Regions from separate parts of the Isoptericola sp. NPDC056618 genome, predicted to be linked through region 1. Evidence: riboswitches for the same ligand, from Rfam matches in the RefSeq annotation. Region 1 holds a riboswitch; the other holds the start of a gene.
What was found. Region 1 has a riboswitch for S-adenosylmethionine ahead of ACFQ8T_RS09825 (aminotransferase class V-fold PLP-dependent enzyme). Riboswitches for the same ligand answer to the same signal wherever they lie in the genome.

Region 1 (7,221 bases):
GCCGCGACGTACCACCCGTCGACATGCCGGGCGGTCGGGGGCGGCGTCAGTGCTCGAGCACGTCGACGGCGGTGTCCAGGCAGTGCAGCGCGCTCGGCGGGTCCACGCGCACCAGGGTGAAGGCGCTGATGACGAGGGCCGTGCAGACGTCGGCGAGCCGGTCGGCGTCGGCCGGTGACGCGTCCGGTCGCCGCGCGACCACCCCGCGCCGGAGGGCGGCGCGCAGCTCGGCGCGGTAGTCGGCGACGGTGCGGCGCACGGCGTCGTCGGCCGCGATGGGGGAGCCCGACGTGTTGACGAGCAGGCAGCCCGAGGTGCCCTGGACCTCGTCCGCGCGGGCGAGCGCCGCGCGCAGGCCGGTGAGGTACTCGACGAGCGCGTCGGGGGCGACGTCGTCGGCCACGAGCGGGCGCAGGCGCGGCCGCACGACCTCGTCCAGGTAGCTCTGCACGGCGGCGTCGAAGAGGCCGCGCTTGGAGCCGAAGGCGTGGTAGATGCTCGACCGGTTCAGGCCGGTGGCGCGTTCGAGCGCGGGGACGGACGCTTCCGCGTACCCGTCGCGCCAGAACACCTCGCGCGCCGCCCGGACCGCCAGCTCGGTCTCGAACCCCTGCGCCCTGCCCATCGTGCCTCCAGTTGTGTAACGCTCGTTGCAGTATATACAGTGGACCGACCGTTACAGAATCGCCGGCGGGTGCGCCGGCAGGCAGCAGGGAGAACCGATGGTCGTCGCAGGGCTCGTCCTGGCCGGGATCGCCGCCGCGCTCCACGTGTTCATCTTCTGGCTCGAGTCGGTCGCGTGGACCACGCCCCGGGCGCGCGCCACGTTCGGCACGACCGAGCAGGAGGCCGCCGCCACGCGCGAGCTGGCCTTGAACCAGGGCTTCTACAACCTGTTCCTCGCCGTCGTGACCGCGATCGGCATCGTGCTCGTCGCACTCGGGAGCACGGTCGGCACCACCGGTGCCGGCGCGGCCCTCGTGCTGGCAGGCGCCGGCAGCATGCTCGCCGCCGCCCTCGTCCTGTTCCTCTCCTCGCCCGACAAGCGCCGCGCCGCCGTCACGCAGGGCGCCGCGCCGCTGCTCGCGGTCGTCGCGCTCGTCGTCGGCCTCGCGTCCTGATCATCGACCCCGGAAGTAGGCACCACACCCGCATGTCCTCCATCGTCAGCACGCAGGTCCAGCTCGCCGCCCGCCCCACCGGGTGGCCCGCTCCGGACGACTTCCGCACCGTCCAGGTCACCTACGGCGACCTCGAGCCGGGCCAGGTCCGCGTGGCCAACGAGTTCGTCTCCGTCGACCCGTACATGCGCGGGCGCATGAACGACGTGAAGAGCTACACCCCGCCCTTCGCGCTGGGGGAGACCATGACCGGCGGCGCGATCGGGCGCGTCCTCGAGTCGGCGTCCGACGACATCCCTGTGGGCGCCGTGGTGCTGCACCAGCACGGCTGGCGCGACGTCGCGCAGGAGGACGCGCGCGGCTTCCGCGTCGTGCCCGAGCTGCCGGGCGTGCCGCTGTCGCTCCACCTGGGCATCCTCGGCATGACGGGCCTCACGGCGTACGTCGGCCTCACCGCGATCGCGGGCATGAAGCCGGGCGACACCGTGTTCGTCTCGGGCGCGGCGGGCGCCGTCGGCACCGCGGCCGGCCAGATCGCGCGCCTGCTCGGCGCGGAGCGGGTCGTCGGGTCGGCCGGGTCGGCCGAGAAGGTCGAGCTGCTCACCTCGAAGTACGGCTACGACGCCGCCCTCGACTACAAGGACGCCCCCGTCCGCGAGCAGCTCCCCGCGCTGGTGCCGGGCGGCGTCGACGTCTTCTTCGACAACGTCGGCGGCGACCACCTCACCGCAGCGCTCGACGTGATGAACGACGGCGGCCGGGTCGCGCTGTGCGGGGCCATCGCCGGCTACAACGCCACCGATCGCCTGCCCGGCCCGGACAACATGGCGAACCTCATCACCAGGGGCCTCATGCTCAAGGGCTTCACGCTGGGCGGCTACCTCCACCACGGCGCCGAGTTCCGCGAGCTCATGACCGGCTGGTTCGCGGACGGGAAGATCGCCTACGACGAGACCGTCGTCGACGGCATCGAGAACGCCCCGCAGGCGTTCCTCGACATGATGGCCGGCGCCAACACCGGGAAGATGGTCGTCCGCACGGCGCGCTGAGGCCGCGTCAGCCCGGCGTCATCCGGGCCCGGCCGCCCGGGCGACGAAGACCCACTCCAGCCCGGGTCGGTCGGGCGCGTCGCGCACCTGCTCGACGACGTAGCCGGCCTCCTCGAGCGACGCCGCCAGCTCGTCGTGCTCCCGGAACCGGAGGGTCGAGTCCGAGCGCAGGACCCGTCCGTCGGCCAGGACGAAGGTGCCGCGGAACCTCACGAGCGGCAACGAGACGTCGACCAGGTCGGTCCACGTCTCGACGACGCCGAACCCCGGCACGTCGCTGCGGCGGTGCGTACGCTCGCGGGTCCAGCGCTCCCAGAACCGTCGCGCAGGGTCGCGGGTCTCGAACACGAGACGACCGCCCGGGAAGAGAGCGGCGTGCACGCCACGGAGGGTCGCCGCCCAGTCGTCGTCGGTGAGGAAGACCTGCGCGACGTTCCCGGTCATCGTGGCGAGGTCCACCTGCAACGGCGGCAGCGTCGTGGCGTCTCCGTGCAGCCAGCGCACGCGCCCGGCGCCCGGCTTGCCGCGGGCCACGTCGAGCGAGGCGCCCGCCGGGTCGACGCCGACGACGTCGACGCCCTCCGCCGCGAGCAGCACGGCGAGCGTGCCCGTCCCGCAGCCGACGTCGAGCACCTGGCGCGCGCCCAGCTCGCGGGCGAGCGCCAGGTACGGATCGAGGTCGCGGCGGTCCGGGTCGAGCGGGTCGTACAGCCGGGCGAGCGTGGGGTCGGCGAAGATCGCGTCGGGCACGGGTCGACCGTAGGCACGGCCGACCCGGGCGGCCCAGGGAATTCCTGGGATCCTCAGGCGCGCAGGGCCTGCTCCACGTCCTCGACGATGTCGCGCGGGTCCTCGAGACCGATCGACAGCCGCACGGTGGTCTCGGCGATGCCGACCTTGGCGCGGCCCTCCGGGCCGAGCTTGCGGTGCGTCGTCGTGGCGGGGTGCGTGATGATCGACTTCGCGTCGCCGAGGTTGTTGGAGATGTCGACGACCTGCAGGGCGTCGAGGAACGCGAACGTCCGCTTCTTCGCCTCCGCCGGCTCGGTGCCCTCGGGCACCGCGAGGTCGAACGTCACGACCGTGCCGCCGCCCGACTGCTGCGCCTTGGCGAGCTCGTGCTGCGGGTGCGAGGGCAGGAACGGGTAGCGCACGCCGGTCACGCCGTCGAGCTCCTCGAGCGCGGTCGCGACCTCCAGCGCCGCCGCATTCTGGGCGCGCACGCGCACGTCGAGCGTCTCCAGGCCCTTGAGCAGCACCCACGCGTTGAACGGGCTCAGCGACGGGCCGGTGTTGCGCACGAACGTCTGCACCGGCCCGGTGAGGAACTCCTCCGAGCCGAGGATCGCGCCGCCGAGCACACGGCCCTGGCCGTCGATGTGCTTGGTGGCCGAGTACACGACGACGTCGGCGCCGAGCTCGAGCGGCTTCTGCAGGACGGGCGTCGCGAACACGTTGTCCACCACGACGACGGCGCCCGCGGCGTGCGCGAGCTCCGCCACCCGCCGCACGTCGACGAGGTCCTGCATGGGGTTGGACGGCGACTCGAAGAACACGACGTCGGCCGGCGTGGCGAGGGCCTCCTCCCACTGGGAGGTCACGTGCCCGTCGACCAGGTCGACGCGCACCCCCCACTTGGCGAGGATCTCGTCGTAGATGACGTTCGTCGACCCGAACAGGGCCCGCGCCGACACGATGCGCGAACCGCTGGAGACCAGCGCGGCGAGGGTGTTGAACACCGCCGACATGCCCGACGCCGTGGCGTAGCAGGCCTCGGCGCCCTCGATGAGGCGCAGCCGCTCCTCGAACGTGTGCACCGTCGGGTTGCCGTACCTCGAGTACAGGAACTGGGACCGCTCGCCGGCGAACGCGGCCTCGGCGTCCGCTGCCGAGCCGTAGGTGTACCCCTGGGTGAGGAACAGGCCCTCGGACATCTCCTGGAAGTCCGAGCGACGGTGCCCGCCGCGCACGGCGAGCGTCGCGGGCCGCACCGTGGCGGGCAGCGGGCGCGAGCCGCCGAAGGTCGTGGGGTCGGCGCCCGGGCCGGTCGGGACCTGCGCGTCGCTCATCGCGCCTGCTCCGCGGCCTGCTGCGTCGCGGCGGCGTCGTACGCGCCCCAGGGCAGGCCGCGCACCTTCCAGCCCTCGCGGTCGCGCACGCCGTCGAAACCGGGACCGCCCTCGAAGCCCTCGAGCACGTTGTACGCCGGGCCCAGGCCCGACGACGTCGCGAGCCGCGCCGCCCCGATGGAGCGCTGGCCGGAGCGACAGAGGAAGACGAGCGGTCGGTCCGCGGTGACGCCCGCGGCGGCGAGCTCGGCGAGGAAGCCGGCGTTCGGGCGCCCGCCCGCCTGCACCCACTCGACGAAGAGCGGCTCCTTGCCGGCGGTCGCGGTGTCGGGCACGCCGATGGCGCGCCACTCGCCCTCGGTGCGCACGTCCACCAGGACGGCGTCCGGGTCGCCGGCGAGCAGGTCCCACGCCTGCTGCGGGGTGAGGTCGCCGGCGTAGCCCTCGGCGGGGCGGGGATCGATCTGGGTGCTCATCGCAGTCCTCCCATCGGTCGTGGCGGTAGCACCCTCGTCCGGTACGGCCGCCGTCGCCGGCGACCGGCCCGCGGGTTGCTGCGGCGTCGACGTGCCACGTCACTCGGCCGCTCGGGATGGTCCTGGCGATCGTACGACAGCCGTCCGCCTGCTGGTCACCCCGTCTCGGGAGGCGAACGTCGCGCGTCCCCGGTGGGCCCCGCCTTCCGTGAAAGGTAAAGTCACGGTCAGGTTCCGGAAATGACCGCGCCCACAGGAGGCGCGCCATGGCCATCCTCGCCACGATCAAGGGCTGGTTCCGGCGCGAGCGGGAGGAGCCGCTGGAACGCCCTCGCGACCTGCCGCCGCCGCGCCCCGAGGGCGGGCGCCCGTACGAGGCGCCCTTCCCCCAGGGCGCGGACAACGTGCTCGGCTGGCGCGACGGCCCCGGCATCTGACCCGCGGTCCGCCCGCGTCGGGTCGGCCGCCCTCGCCGACGTGGGCCTGCGGGGGCGCGCCGGAGGGCAGGACGGTGCCAGGGGGCGCGCGGCCGGCGTCCCACGCGCCCGCATCGTGAGAAGGGCCGGGGCTCCGCTTGACCGTGGGGTGCTGCGCACGCACGATGGGCGGCAGGTCAAGAGCGCCAGCGCGAAGCCCCGGCTCGCTGGCCGGCAACCCTCCTCTCGCGGCGGGGTGCCCCGGGTGACGACCTGGCCCCGCGCCGTCCGGCGTACGGGCAAGCGCGGGGAGCCACCTCCCCGGCACGACCGAGGAGGACCACGCATGACCACGCTCACCACTGCGCCTGCGGTGCCCGCCACGCGCGCCGCCGCCGTGCACGACGTCGCCCCCGTGCTGCCCGTCGTCGGCGGCGACACGCTCGTGCCGCTCGTCGACGGCCGCCAGGTGCCGTACGCCAACCTCGACGTCGCGGCATCGGCGCCCGCCCTGCAGGCCGTGGCGGACCGGGTCGCGCGCGTGCTGCCGCTGTACGCCAGCGTGCACCGCGGCGCCGGTTACCTGTCCCAGGTCTCGACCGCCCTGTACGAGACGGCGCGCCGCACGATCGGCGCGTTCGTCGGCGCCCGCGAGGACGACCTCACGATCGTCACCCGCAACACGACGGACTCGCTCAACCTGCTCGCGGGCTGCGTGCCCGCCGACCCGGCCACCGGCGAGCCGGGCCGCGTCCTCGTGCTCGACATCGAGCACCACGCCAACCTTCTGCCCTGGCAGCGCGTCACCGACGCGACCGTCGTCACCGGCGGGCCGTCCGTGTCGGCCACCCTCGCGGAGATCGAGGAGGAGCTGAGCTCCGCCGCCGCGGCGGGCCGTCCCTACGCCCTGCTGGCGCTCACCGGCGCGTCGAACGTGACCGGCGAGGCGCTGCCCGTGGCCGACGTCGTCGCCGCGGCGCACGGAGCGGGCGCGCGCGTCGTGCTCGACGGTGCCCAGCTGGTGCCGCACCGCCGCTTCTCGCTCGCGGGGACGGGCGTCGACTACGTCGCCTTCTCGGGCCACAAGACGTACGCGCCCTTCGGGGCGGGCGCCCTGGTCGGACGGCGCGACTGGCTCGACGCCGGCACCCCGTACCTCGCCGGCGGCGGGGCCGTGCGCCGGGTGCGCACCACCACCACCGAGTGGCACGAGGGCCCCGCCCGGCACGAGGCGGGCTCGCCCAACGTCGTGGGCGCGGTGGCGCTCGCGGCCGCGTGCGACGAGCTCGCCGCCCTCGATCCGTGGGTCGCCGGCGAGCACGAGGACGCCCTGCGGCGCCGGCTCGTGGACGGGCTGGGCGAGGTCGAGCGCGTCGAGGTCGTGCACGTGTGGGACGACGCCGTCGACCCGGTGGGGGTCGTCACGTTCACCGTCACCGGGTACGACCCGGGCCTCGTCGCCGCGTACCTGTCCGCCGAGCACGGCATCGGCGTGCGCGACGGGCGGTTCTGCGCCCACCCCCTGCTCGGCCGCCTCGGGTTCGACGCCGGCGCCGTGCGCGCGTCGGTGGGCCTCGGGACGGCGGGCGAGGAGGTCGAGCGGCTCGTCGCGGCCGTCCGCTCGCTCGTGACCGAGGGGCCGCAGGCGCGGTACGACGTCGTGGACGGGCTGTGGGTCGTCGTCGACGATCCCCGCCCCGTGCCCGACGGCTCCGGCCTCGAGGGGCTGCTCGCCACCGCCGCGCTGGGCGCCGACGAAGCCTTCGGCTGCCTGCCCGACGACCTCTGAGCAGTCGGTCCCGCCCCAGCGGGGCATGACGACGGGGCGCCACTGTGCGGTGGCGCCCCGTCGTGTCAGCGGGTCACTTCTTGAACGCGTCCTTGGTGTCGTCGCCCGCCTGCTTGAGGTTCGCGCTGGCCTGCTGGGCCTTGCCCTCGGCCTCCTTGCTCTCGTCGCCGGTGAGCTTGCCCGTGGCTTCCTTGACCTTGCCTTCGGCCTCTTCCGCGAGGTGCTTGGCCTTGTCTCCCAGTCCCATCGGGGCTCCTTCCGTCATACGAACGACCTCGAAGACCGACCGTAGGCGCGTGCC
Region 2 (7,221 bases), on a different contig from region 1:
CGGCGCGGCCGCCAGGAGCGCGCGCGTGTACGGGTGCTGCGGGTCGGCGAGCAGGCGGGCGGTGGGACCCTCCTCGACCACCAGCCCCTGCTCGAGCACGACGATGCGGTCGGCCCGGTCGGCGGCCACCCCCAGGTCGTGGGTGATGAGCAGCACCGCGGTGCCCGTCTCGCGCACGAGCGAGTCGAGGTGGTCCAGGATGCGCCGCTGCACGGTGACGTCGAGGGCGCTGGTCGGCTCGTCCGCGACCACCAGGCGCGGCCCGGCCGCGATGGCGATCGCGATGAGCACCCGTTGACGCAGTCCGCCCGACAGCTGGTGCGGGTACTGGCGCGCCCGGGCCGCGGGATCGTCCACGCCGGCCTGGCGCAGCAGCTCGACGGCGCGGACCTTGGCGTCCGCGCGTCGCGCCAGCCCGTGGATGACGAGCACCTCGGCGACCTGGTCCCCGACGCGGACCACCGGGTTGAGGGAGACGGTCGGGTCCTGCGGCACCAGGCCCACGTGGCGGCCGCGCACGTCCTGCCACTCCTTCGCCGTGAGGTCGGACAGGTCACGGCCCTCGAGCCTGATGCGGCCTGCCGTGACCTCGCCGCCGCGGGGCAGCAGGTGCAGGGCGGCGTGCGCCGTCGTGCTCTTGCCCGAGCCGGACTCGCCGACGAGCGCCACCACCTCCCCGGCCCCGACCCGCAGGTCCACGCCCCGCACGGCGGGGCGGGTGCCGCCGTCGGCGGCACGGTAGGCGACCTCGAGCCCCGCGATCTCGAGCACCGGGGCCCGTCGCTGACTGTCGGTCACTGGTCCTCTCCCGTCTTCTCCAGGGCCCGCGACACCCGGTTGGCGGCGAGCACGACGGCCACGATGACGAGGCCGGGCAGGGTGGTGAGCCACCACGCGGTGGCGAGGTAGTCGCGCCCGCCCGAGACGAGCGCGCCCCACTCGGGCGCGGGCGGCGGCGTGCCGTAGCCGAGGAAGCTCAGCGCGGACACGGCCAGCACGGCGGTGCCGAAGTCGAGGGCGACGAGCGCCAGCACCGGGCCGGAAGAGTTCGGCAGCACGTGGCGCCCGAGCACGGCGGGCCAGCGCAGCCCGGACGCGCGGGCCGCCTCCACGTACACGGAGGTCGACACGCGCAGCACTTCGGCGCGCATCACGCGAGCGAACGTGGCCACCGAGCCGATGCCCACCGCGACCGCCACCTTGACCGGGCCGAAGCCGAGCGCGGTGATGATCGCCAGCGACAGCAGGATGCTCGGGATCGCCAGCAGCACGTCGACGAGCCGGCCGATCAGGTCCTCCACCCAGCCGCGCAGGAAGCCCGCGAGCAGGCCAAGCAGGGACCCGAGGACGAGGCCGACGACCACCGCGAGCGCGGTCGTGCGCAGCGTGAGGGACGCCCCGTGCACCACCCGCGCGTACACGTCGCGGCCCAGGTGGTCCGTGCCGAACCAGTGCGCGCCCGACGGTGGCTGGAGCCGGTCGGCGGGAATGCCGACCAGCGGGTCCTGGGCGGTGAACGCCTGCGGCACGACCGCCCAGGCGGCGACGAGCAGCAGCACGGCCACGGCGATCAGCAGCCCCGGCTGTCGCAGCAGGTGGCGGACGGCACCCGCCGCGCGCAGGGATCGGCCGCCGCGCGCCGCGCCGGCGGCGGGCGCCGGGTCGGGAGAGGCGGCCGCCGCGGCGGGCCGGGAGAGGATCTGGAGCGTCATGCGGTCACCGCCGTGGGGCGCCTCGTGCGGGCCCGGTGCGGGGCCCGCATCTGGATCCGGGGGTCGAGCAGGGGGTAGACGAGGTCGACCACGAGGGTGACGACGACGAAGACGAGCGCCGAGAGCACGACGATCGCCAGGACCACGGGCACGTCCTGCTGGTTCACCGACTGCACCGTGAGCCGGCCGAGCCCGACGCGGGAGAACACGGTCTCGGTGACCACGGCGCCCCCGAGCAGGCCGCCCACCATGACACCGAGCACCGTGAACGCCGGGATGGCGGCGTTGCGCAGGGCGTGCACGAGGTGCACCCGGGTGCGGCTCGCGCCCTTGGCCCACGCCGTCTCGACGTAGGGCTCGCCGAGCGTGCCCCGCAGGGAGCGGGACAGGATCTGGGCGAGCTGGGCCCCGGCCGGGACGGCGAGCGTGATCGTGGGCAGCACGAGGCTGATCGCGCCGTCGTTGCCGATCGCCGGGAACACCGGCACCCGGAACGAGAACCATTGCAGCAGCACCAGGCCCACGAAGAACGTGGGTAGCGCGACCCCGAGCGGGGGCAGGGCGGACAGGGCCTGCCGCAGGAACCGGGAGCGCGGGAAGACGCTGGCCACGGCCACCGCGGTGCCGCCCACGACGGCGACCAGGAGCGCCGCCCCGGTGAGCTTGAGGGTCTCGGGCAGCGCCTGCGTCACGAGCGACGTGGCGGGCGCGCCGCTCACGTACGAGTCCCCGAAACTGCCGGTCAGCGCGCCCAGGAGGGCGTCGCCGTACTGGACGAGGATCGGGCGGTCGAGCCCGTACTCGGCGCGCAGGGCGGCGAGCTGGGCCGGGTCGACCTGGCTCACCTCGCCGCCCCCGGACGCGACCAGCGCGGCCGGGTCGCTCGGCAGCAGGTAGAGGACGAAGAACGCGACGGTGAAGGCGGCCCAGAGCACGAAGACCCCCTGCCCGGCGCGTCGGAGCACGTAGCGCGTCATCTCACTCCCCCGCGCCGTCGGTGACCCACGCGTCGTAGAAGTCCAGCCGCGACGAGGCCTCGAACGTGAGCCCCTGCACGCGGTCGGCGGCGGCGATCGTGGTCGACAGCTCGTAGACGGGGATGGCGTGCCCGCGCTCGATCAGCAGCGCCGACGCCTCGGTCACGAGCTTCTTGCGCTCGTCCGCGTCGGTGGCGGCGGCGGACTCGTCCAGCAGCTGGTCGACCTTCTCCGGGTCGCGCTGGTTGATGTTGCGGGCGTTCGCCGAGAAGATCGTGCGCAGCACGTCGGCGTCGGACCGGGTGAGGTTGTAGTAGTCGAAGTCGAAGTCGCCGGCCTCGTTGGCCGCCTCCTTCTCGGCGACCGTCACGTGCTTGAGCTGCAGGTCGACGCCGATCTGGCGCAGCTGCTGCTGCACGAGCTCGAGCGGCTCGGGCACCTGCCAGAAGGTCACGGTGGTGGTGAGCTTCTGCCCGTCCTTCTCGCGGATGCCGTCGGCGCCCTCGGTCCAGCCGGCGTCGTCGAGGATCTTCTTCGCGCCCTCGGGGTCGTAGGCGAGCAGGTCGCCCGCGTCCTCGAACAGCGGCGTCGAGTGGGACAGCACGCCCGTGGCCGGCCGGTCCTGCGGGGTCAGCACCGTGTCGACGATCTGCTGCCGGTCGATCCCCTTGACGAGCGCGGTGCGCACGGCCTCGTCGGCGGCCAGCGGGCTGGACTCGTTCGGGAACAGGTTGAACACGACACCGGGGTTGGCGCGGTACTCCAGCCAGAAGCCGTTGCCGTCGAACTGCGGCAGGTCGACGGCGTTGAGCGCGGCGGTGGCGTCGATCTGGCCGGACTGCAGGGAGCCGGTGCGCACGCTCGCCTCGGGGATGACCTTGAAGGTCACGGTGTCCAGGTAGGCCTCGCCGGTGTGGTCGTTCGCCTCCGAGCCCCAGGAGTAGCCCTTGACCTTCTCCAGCACGATCTCCTGGTCCTGGGTGTACGACTTCACCGCGAACGGGCCGGAGCCCACGTACTTGCCGGCGCAGCGGTCCTCGGCCGAGAGCTTCGCCGAGTCGGGCGACAGCAGGCCGAGGGAGAAGGTCGACGTCGCCTGGAGGAACTGCGCGCTGGGCTCGTCGAAGTCGACGGTCACGGTGTGCTCGTCCACGACGGTGGTGCCCGCGTAGCCGACCAGGTACTGGGACCCGAGGGACGCGACCGCACCCAGGTCGACGATCGCGTCGAGGTTGGTCTTGACGGCCTCGGCGTCGATCGGGGTGCCGTCGGCGAACGTGGCGTCGTCGCGCAGGTGGAACGTGTAGCTGGAGGCGTCGCCGTTCACGTCCCAGCTCTCCGCGAGCCAGGGCAGGATCTCGCCGGACTCCGGGTCCTGCGCGGTGAGGGAGGCGACGGTCTGCCGGGCGGCCGCGATCGCGTCGTTGTTGCCGACCTGCTGCGGGTCGATGCAGTGCGAGTCCACCGTGATGGCGAACGTCAGGTCGCCGCCGGCGACGGGCTCGCCGTCGGCGGAGGCGCCGGTGCCCGCGGCGTCGGCGCCCGTGGAGCAGCCGCTCAGCAGGAGGCCGGCGGCCGAGACGGTCGCGGCGAGCCCGACGACGGTACGTCGCGGGGTGCGCCTGGGGTCCTGGGTGCGCGGTGCGCGCGGGGTGGTGGTCATCGCGTGGTGTTCCTCGTGGTCATGGCGGGTCGTCCCCGCGCCGGCACGGGCCGGGGCGCGGTCGTGGACGACCGGAGCCGTGCTTACCCCGCCGCGGGCGCGGCGGGGTCAGGTCGTTCCCGGAGCACCCCGTCACGTCGAAGGGTTGCTGGCCAGCGAGCCGGGCCTGGGTGCTGGCGCTCGTCACCTGGGCGGCAGGGAAGCCGCCGCGGCCGCACGAGTCAAGGGCTGGCCGGGCCGTCTCACATCACGGACGCGGACGGGCCCCTTCGGTGCCGCAGACGCCGAAGGCCCCGCCGTCGGTGACGGCGGGGCCTTCGCGGGTCGGGTGGTGGGCGGCGGCCTCAGCGGGCGGAGGGCCGCAGGCGCGCGCCGAGCAGGTAGAGCTCGCAGCCGAGGCACAGGCCGACGACGGCGTTGAGGCCGGCAGCGACGAACGCGATCCCCGCGGCCCACGGCACGGCGGCCAGCACGCCTGCGAGCCCGAGCACGACGCCGACGCCCGTGACGACGAGGCCGACGAGCTGGGCGAACCGCGGCGGGCGCGGGTCCTCGAGCTCGACGGGCGGGGCGAGCCGGGGGCGCACGAGGGTCTTGAACAGCCAGCCCTGCACGGTCCCCTGGGCTCCGCGCACGGTGCCCAGCAGGAAGCCTGCGGCCACGACGGCGAGCAGGACGAGTCCGGCCGTGCTCGCCCCGAGGAGGACGACGACGGCGAGCAGCAGCGCCGTGATGGCGGCGCCCACCCGCGGGCCGCGCGGGTCGATGCCGGCCGGGGCCCGCGTGACGGGGGCCTGGCCGGCGGGACGCTCGGAGGTCATGGGTTCTCCTCGGGGACGGGTCTCGACGGGCTCAGCCGACGGGGACGACGGCGGCCAGTGCCTGGCGCGCCTGCGCGGGCGACATGCCGCCGCTGCTGCGTGCGGCCTGCGCCCCGGTCGCGTCGAGCACCAGCACCGTCGGGGTGGTGAGGACGCCGAGCTCGCGCACGAGGTCGAGATGGTCGTCGACGTCGAGCTCGTGGTGCTCGACGCCGGCCTCGCGCTCGACGAGGCCCTTCAGCACGCGGGCCGTGGCGCGGCACGGGGCGCACACCTCGGCGGACAGCTGGACGAACGTCGCCCGCTCGCCCAGCCGGACCCCGCGGGCCGCCCAGTCCACGGCCGGGTCGTGCCGCGCGGGCGTGGTGCGGACGCGCCCCTGGCGGGACCTCCACACCGCGCCGAGGACGGCGGTCGCCAGGACGAGCACGACCAGGATCACCAGCTGGGTGGGCTGGACTGTCACGGTGGTGGCCTCCTCACGCGGTCGACGTCGCGGTCATTCTCCCCGCCGCCCACCATCCGGTCGACAGGATGACCGCATGCCGGACACCCCGTCGGACGGTCAGACGGTCAGCGCCGCGGCACGCGCGCCGCCGTGCACCGTGGGCGCCTGCGCCGCGGTGAAGCCGGCGGCCCGCCGCTCGTCGTCGGGCCCCCAGAGCGTCGTCGTGACCTCGGCGCGGACGACGGGCGCGACCTCGGCCGCGAACCGACGCAGCACGTCCTCCTGGCGGGACGGCTCCAGCAGGTGGTTCACCGAGACGGACTGCAGCACGTGCCCGAAGGAGCCGTGGTAGTCGAGGATCTTCTCGGCGACCCGCTCGGGCGAGCCGACCAGCGCCGGGCCGCGCTCGACGGCGTCCTCGATCGTCTCGAACGCCTGGGCCTTGCCGACGTGCGTCGCGGGGTCGTAGCCGCGCGCCCGCAGCCGCGCGACCTGCCCCTCGTACAGCGGCCGGTACTGCTCGATCGCCTGCTCCGTGGTGTCGGCGAGGAACAGGCCCCCGGAGCCGGCGCCGACGAACCCGTACGCCGGGTCGTGCCCGGCGGCCGCGTACCGCTCGCGGTACCGGTCGATCAGTCGCCCATAGCTCTCCCGCGGCTGCAGCGCGTTGGCGCTCACGATCGGGTCGCCCCACCGGGCGGCCAGGTCGACGGCGAACTCGCTCGTCGCGGACCCGTGCCAGATGCGGAAGGGCCCGGCGAAGGGTCGCGGCAGGGTGGTGGCGTGCTCCAGCCGGTGGCGGTGGCGACCGGACCAGGCGACGTCCTCCGACGACAGGAGCAGCCGCAGGAGCTCGTAGTTCTCCTCGAGGTACTCGTACTGCTTCGCGATGTCGAGGCCGAGCAGCGGGTACTGCAGCTCCTCGTTGCCCTTGCCGATGACGATCTCCAGCCGCCCGCGGGAGAGCTGGTCGACGGTCGCCAGGTCCTCCGCCACCCGGATCGGGTCGAGCAGGGACAGCACGGTCACGCCGGTCGACAGCAGGATGCGGCGGGTGCGGGCCGCCACCGCCCCGAGGATCACCGTGGGCGCGGAGGACAGCACGTCGCCGGCGTGCCGCTCCCCCACCGCGAACGAGTCGAACCCGAGCTCCTCCGCCAGCACGGCGTGCTCGACGACGCGCTCGAGGCGGTCCGCGGGCGGCACCGCCTCGCCCGTGACGGGATGCGGCGGGTTGAAGACGATGTCGAGCAGCTGGAAGCGCATCAGGCCACGCGCTCCTCGTCCGCGGCTCCCGGGGTCTCGGCCTCGGCGGCCTCCGCGGCGGCGCGGTCGCGCGCGGCCACGCCCTCTCGCACCAGCGGGATGACGTACCGGCCGAAGTCGATCGCGTCGTCGAGCAGGTCGTACCCGCGCGCCGAGATGACCCGCACCCCGAGGTCGTAGTAGGCGAGCAGCGCCTCGGCGACCTGCTCGGGCGTGCCGACCAGCGCGTTGGAGTTGCCGGCCCCACCGGTGGCCTTCGCCGTGGCGGTCCAGAGCGCGGAGTCGTAACGGTCCCCCGCGGCGGCGATCTCGAGCAGGCGCTGCGACCCGGCGT

Region 2: linked by a shared signal. The riboswitch ahead of ACFQ8T_RS04635 (ABC transporter substrate-binding protein) and the one ahead of ACFQ8T_RS09825 (aminotransferase class V-fold PLP-dependent enzyme) in region 1 are both predicted to bind S-adenosylmethionine.

What each region holds. Positions count from the first base shown of each region.
Region 1 covers NZ_JBHTVZ010000006.1:8,998-16,218, reverse strand. The annotation lists gene ACFQ8T_RS09860 (TetR/AcrR family transcriptional regulator) at 47-625, opposite strand; gene ACFQ8T_RS09855 (DUF1304 domain-containing protein) at 723-1,121, shown strand; gene ACFQ8T_RS09850 (NADP-dependent oxidoreductase) at 1,154-2,170, shown strand; gene ACFQ8T_RS09845 (class I SAM-dependent methyltransferase) at 2,189-2,920, opposite strand; gene ACFQ8T_RS09840 (O-succinylhomoserine sulfhydrylase) at 2,974-4,239, opposite strand; gene ACFQ8T_RS09835 (rhodanese-like domain-containing protein) at 4,236-4,715, opposite strand; gene ACFQ8T_RS09830 (hypothetical protein) at 4,982-5,152, shown strand; SAM riboswitch class IV at 5,327-5,443, shown strand; gene ACFQ8T_RS09825 (aminotransferase class V-fold PLP-dependent enzyme) at 5,478-6,920, shown strand; gene ACFQ8T_RS09820 (CsbD family protein) at 6,994-7,167, opposite strand.
Region 2 covers NZ_JBHTVZ010000002.1:339,116-346,336, reverse strand. The annotation lists gene ACFQ8T_RS04650 (dipeptide ABC transporter ATP-binding protein) at 1-798, opposite strand, end outside; gene ACFQ8T_RS04645 (ABC transporter permease) at 795-1,712, opposite strand; gene ACFQ8T_RS04640 (ABC transporter permease) at 1,709-2,689, opposite strand; gene ACFQ8T_RS04635 (ABC transporter substrate-binding protein) at 2,691-4,352, opposite strand; SAM riboswitch class IV at 4,427-4,540, opposite strand; gene ACFQ8T_RS04630 (DUF4395 domain-containing protein) at 4,697-5,173, opposite strand; gene ACFQ8T_RS04625 (TlpA family protein disulfide reductase) at 5,205-5,639, opposite strand; gene ACFQ8T_RS04620 (LLM class flavin-dependent oxidoreductase) at 5,739-6,887, opposite strand; gene ACFQ8T_RS04615 (LLM class flavin-dependent oxidoreductase) at 6,887-7,221, opposite strand, start outside.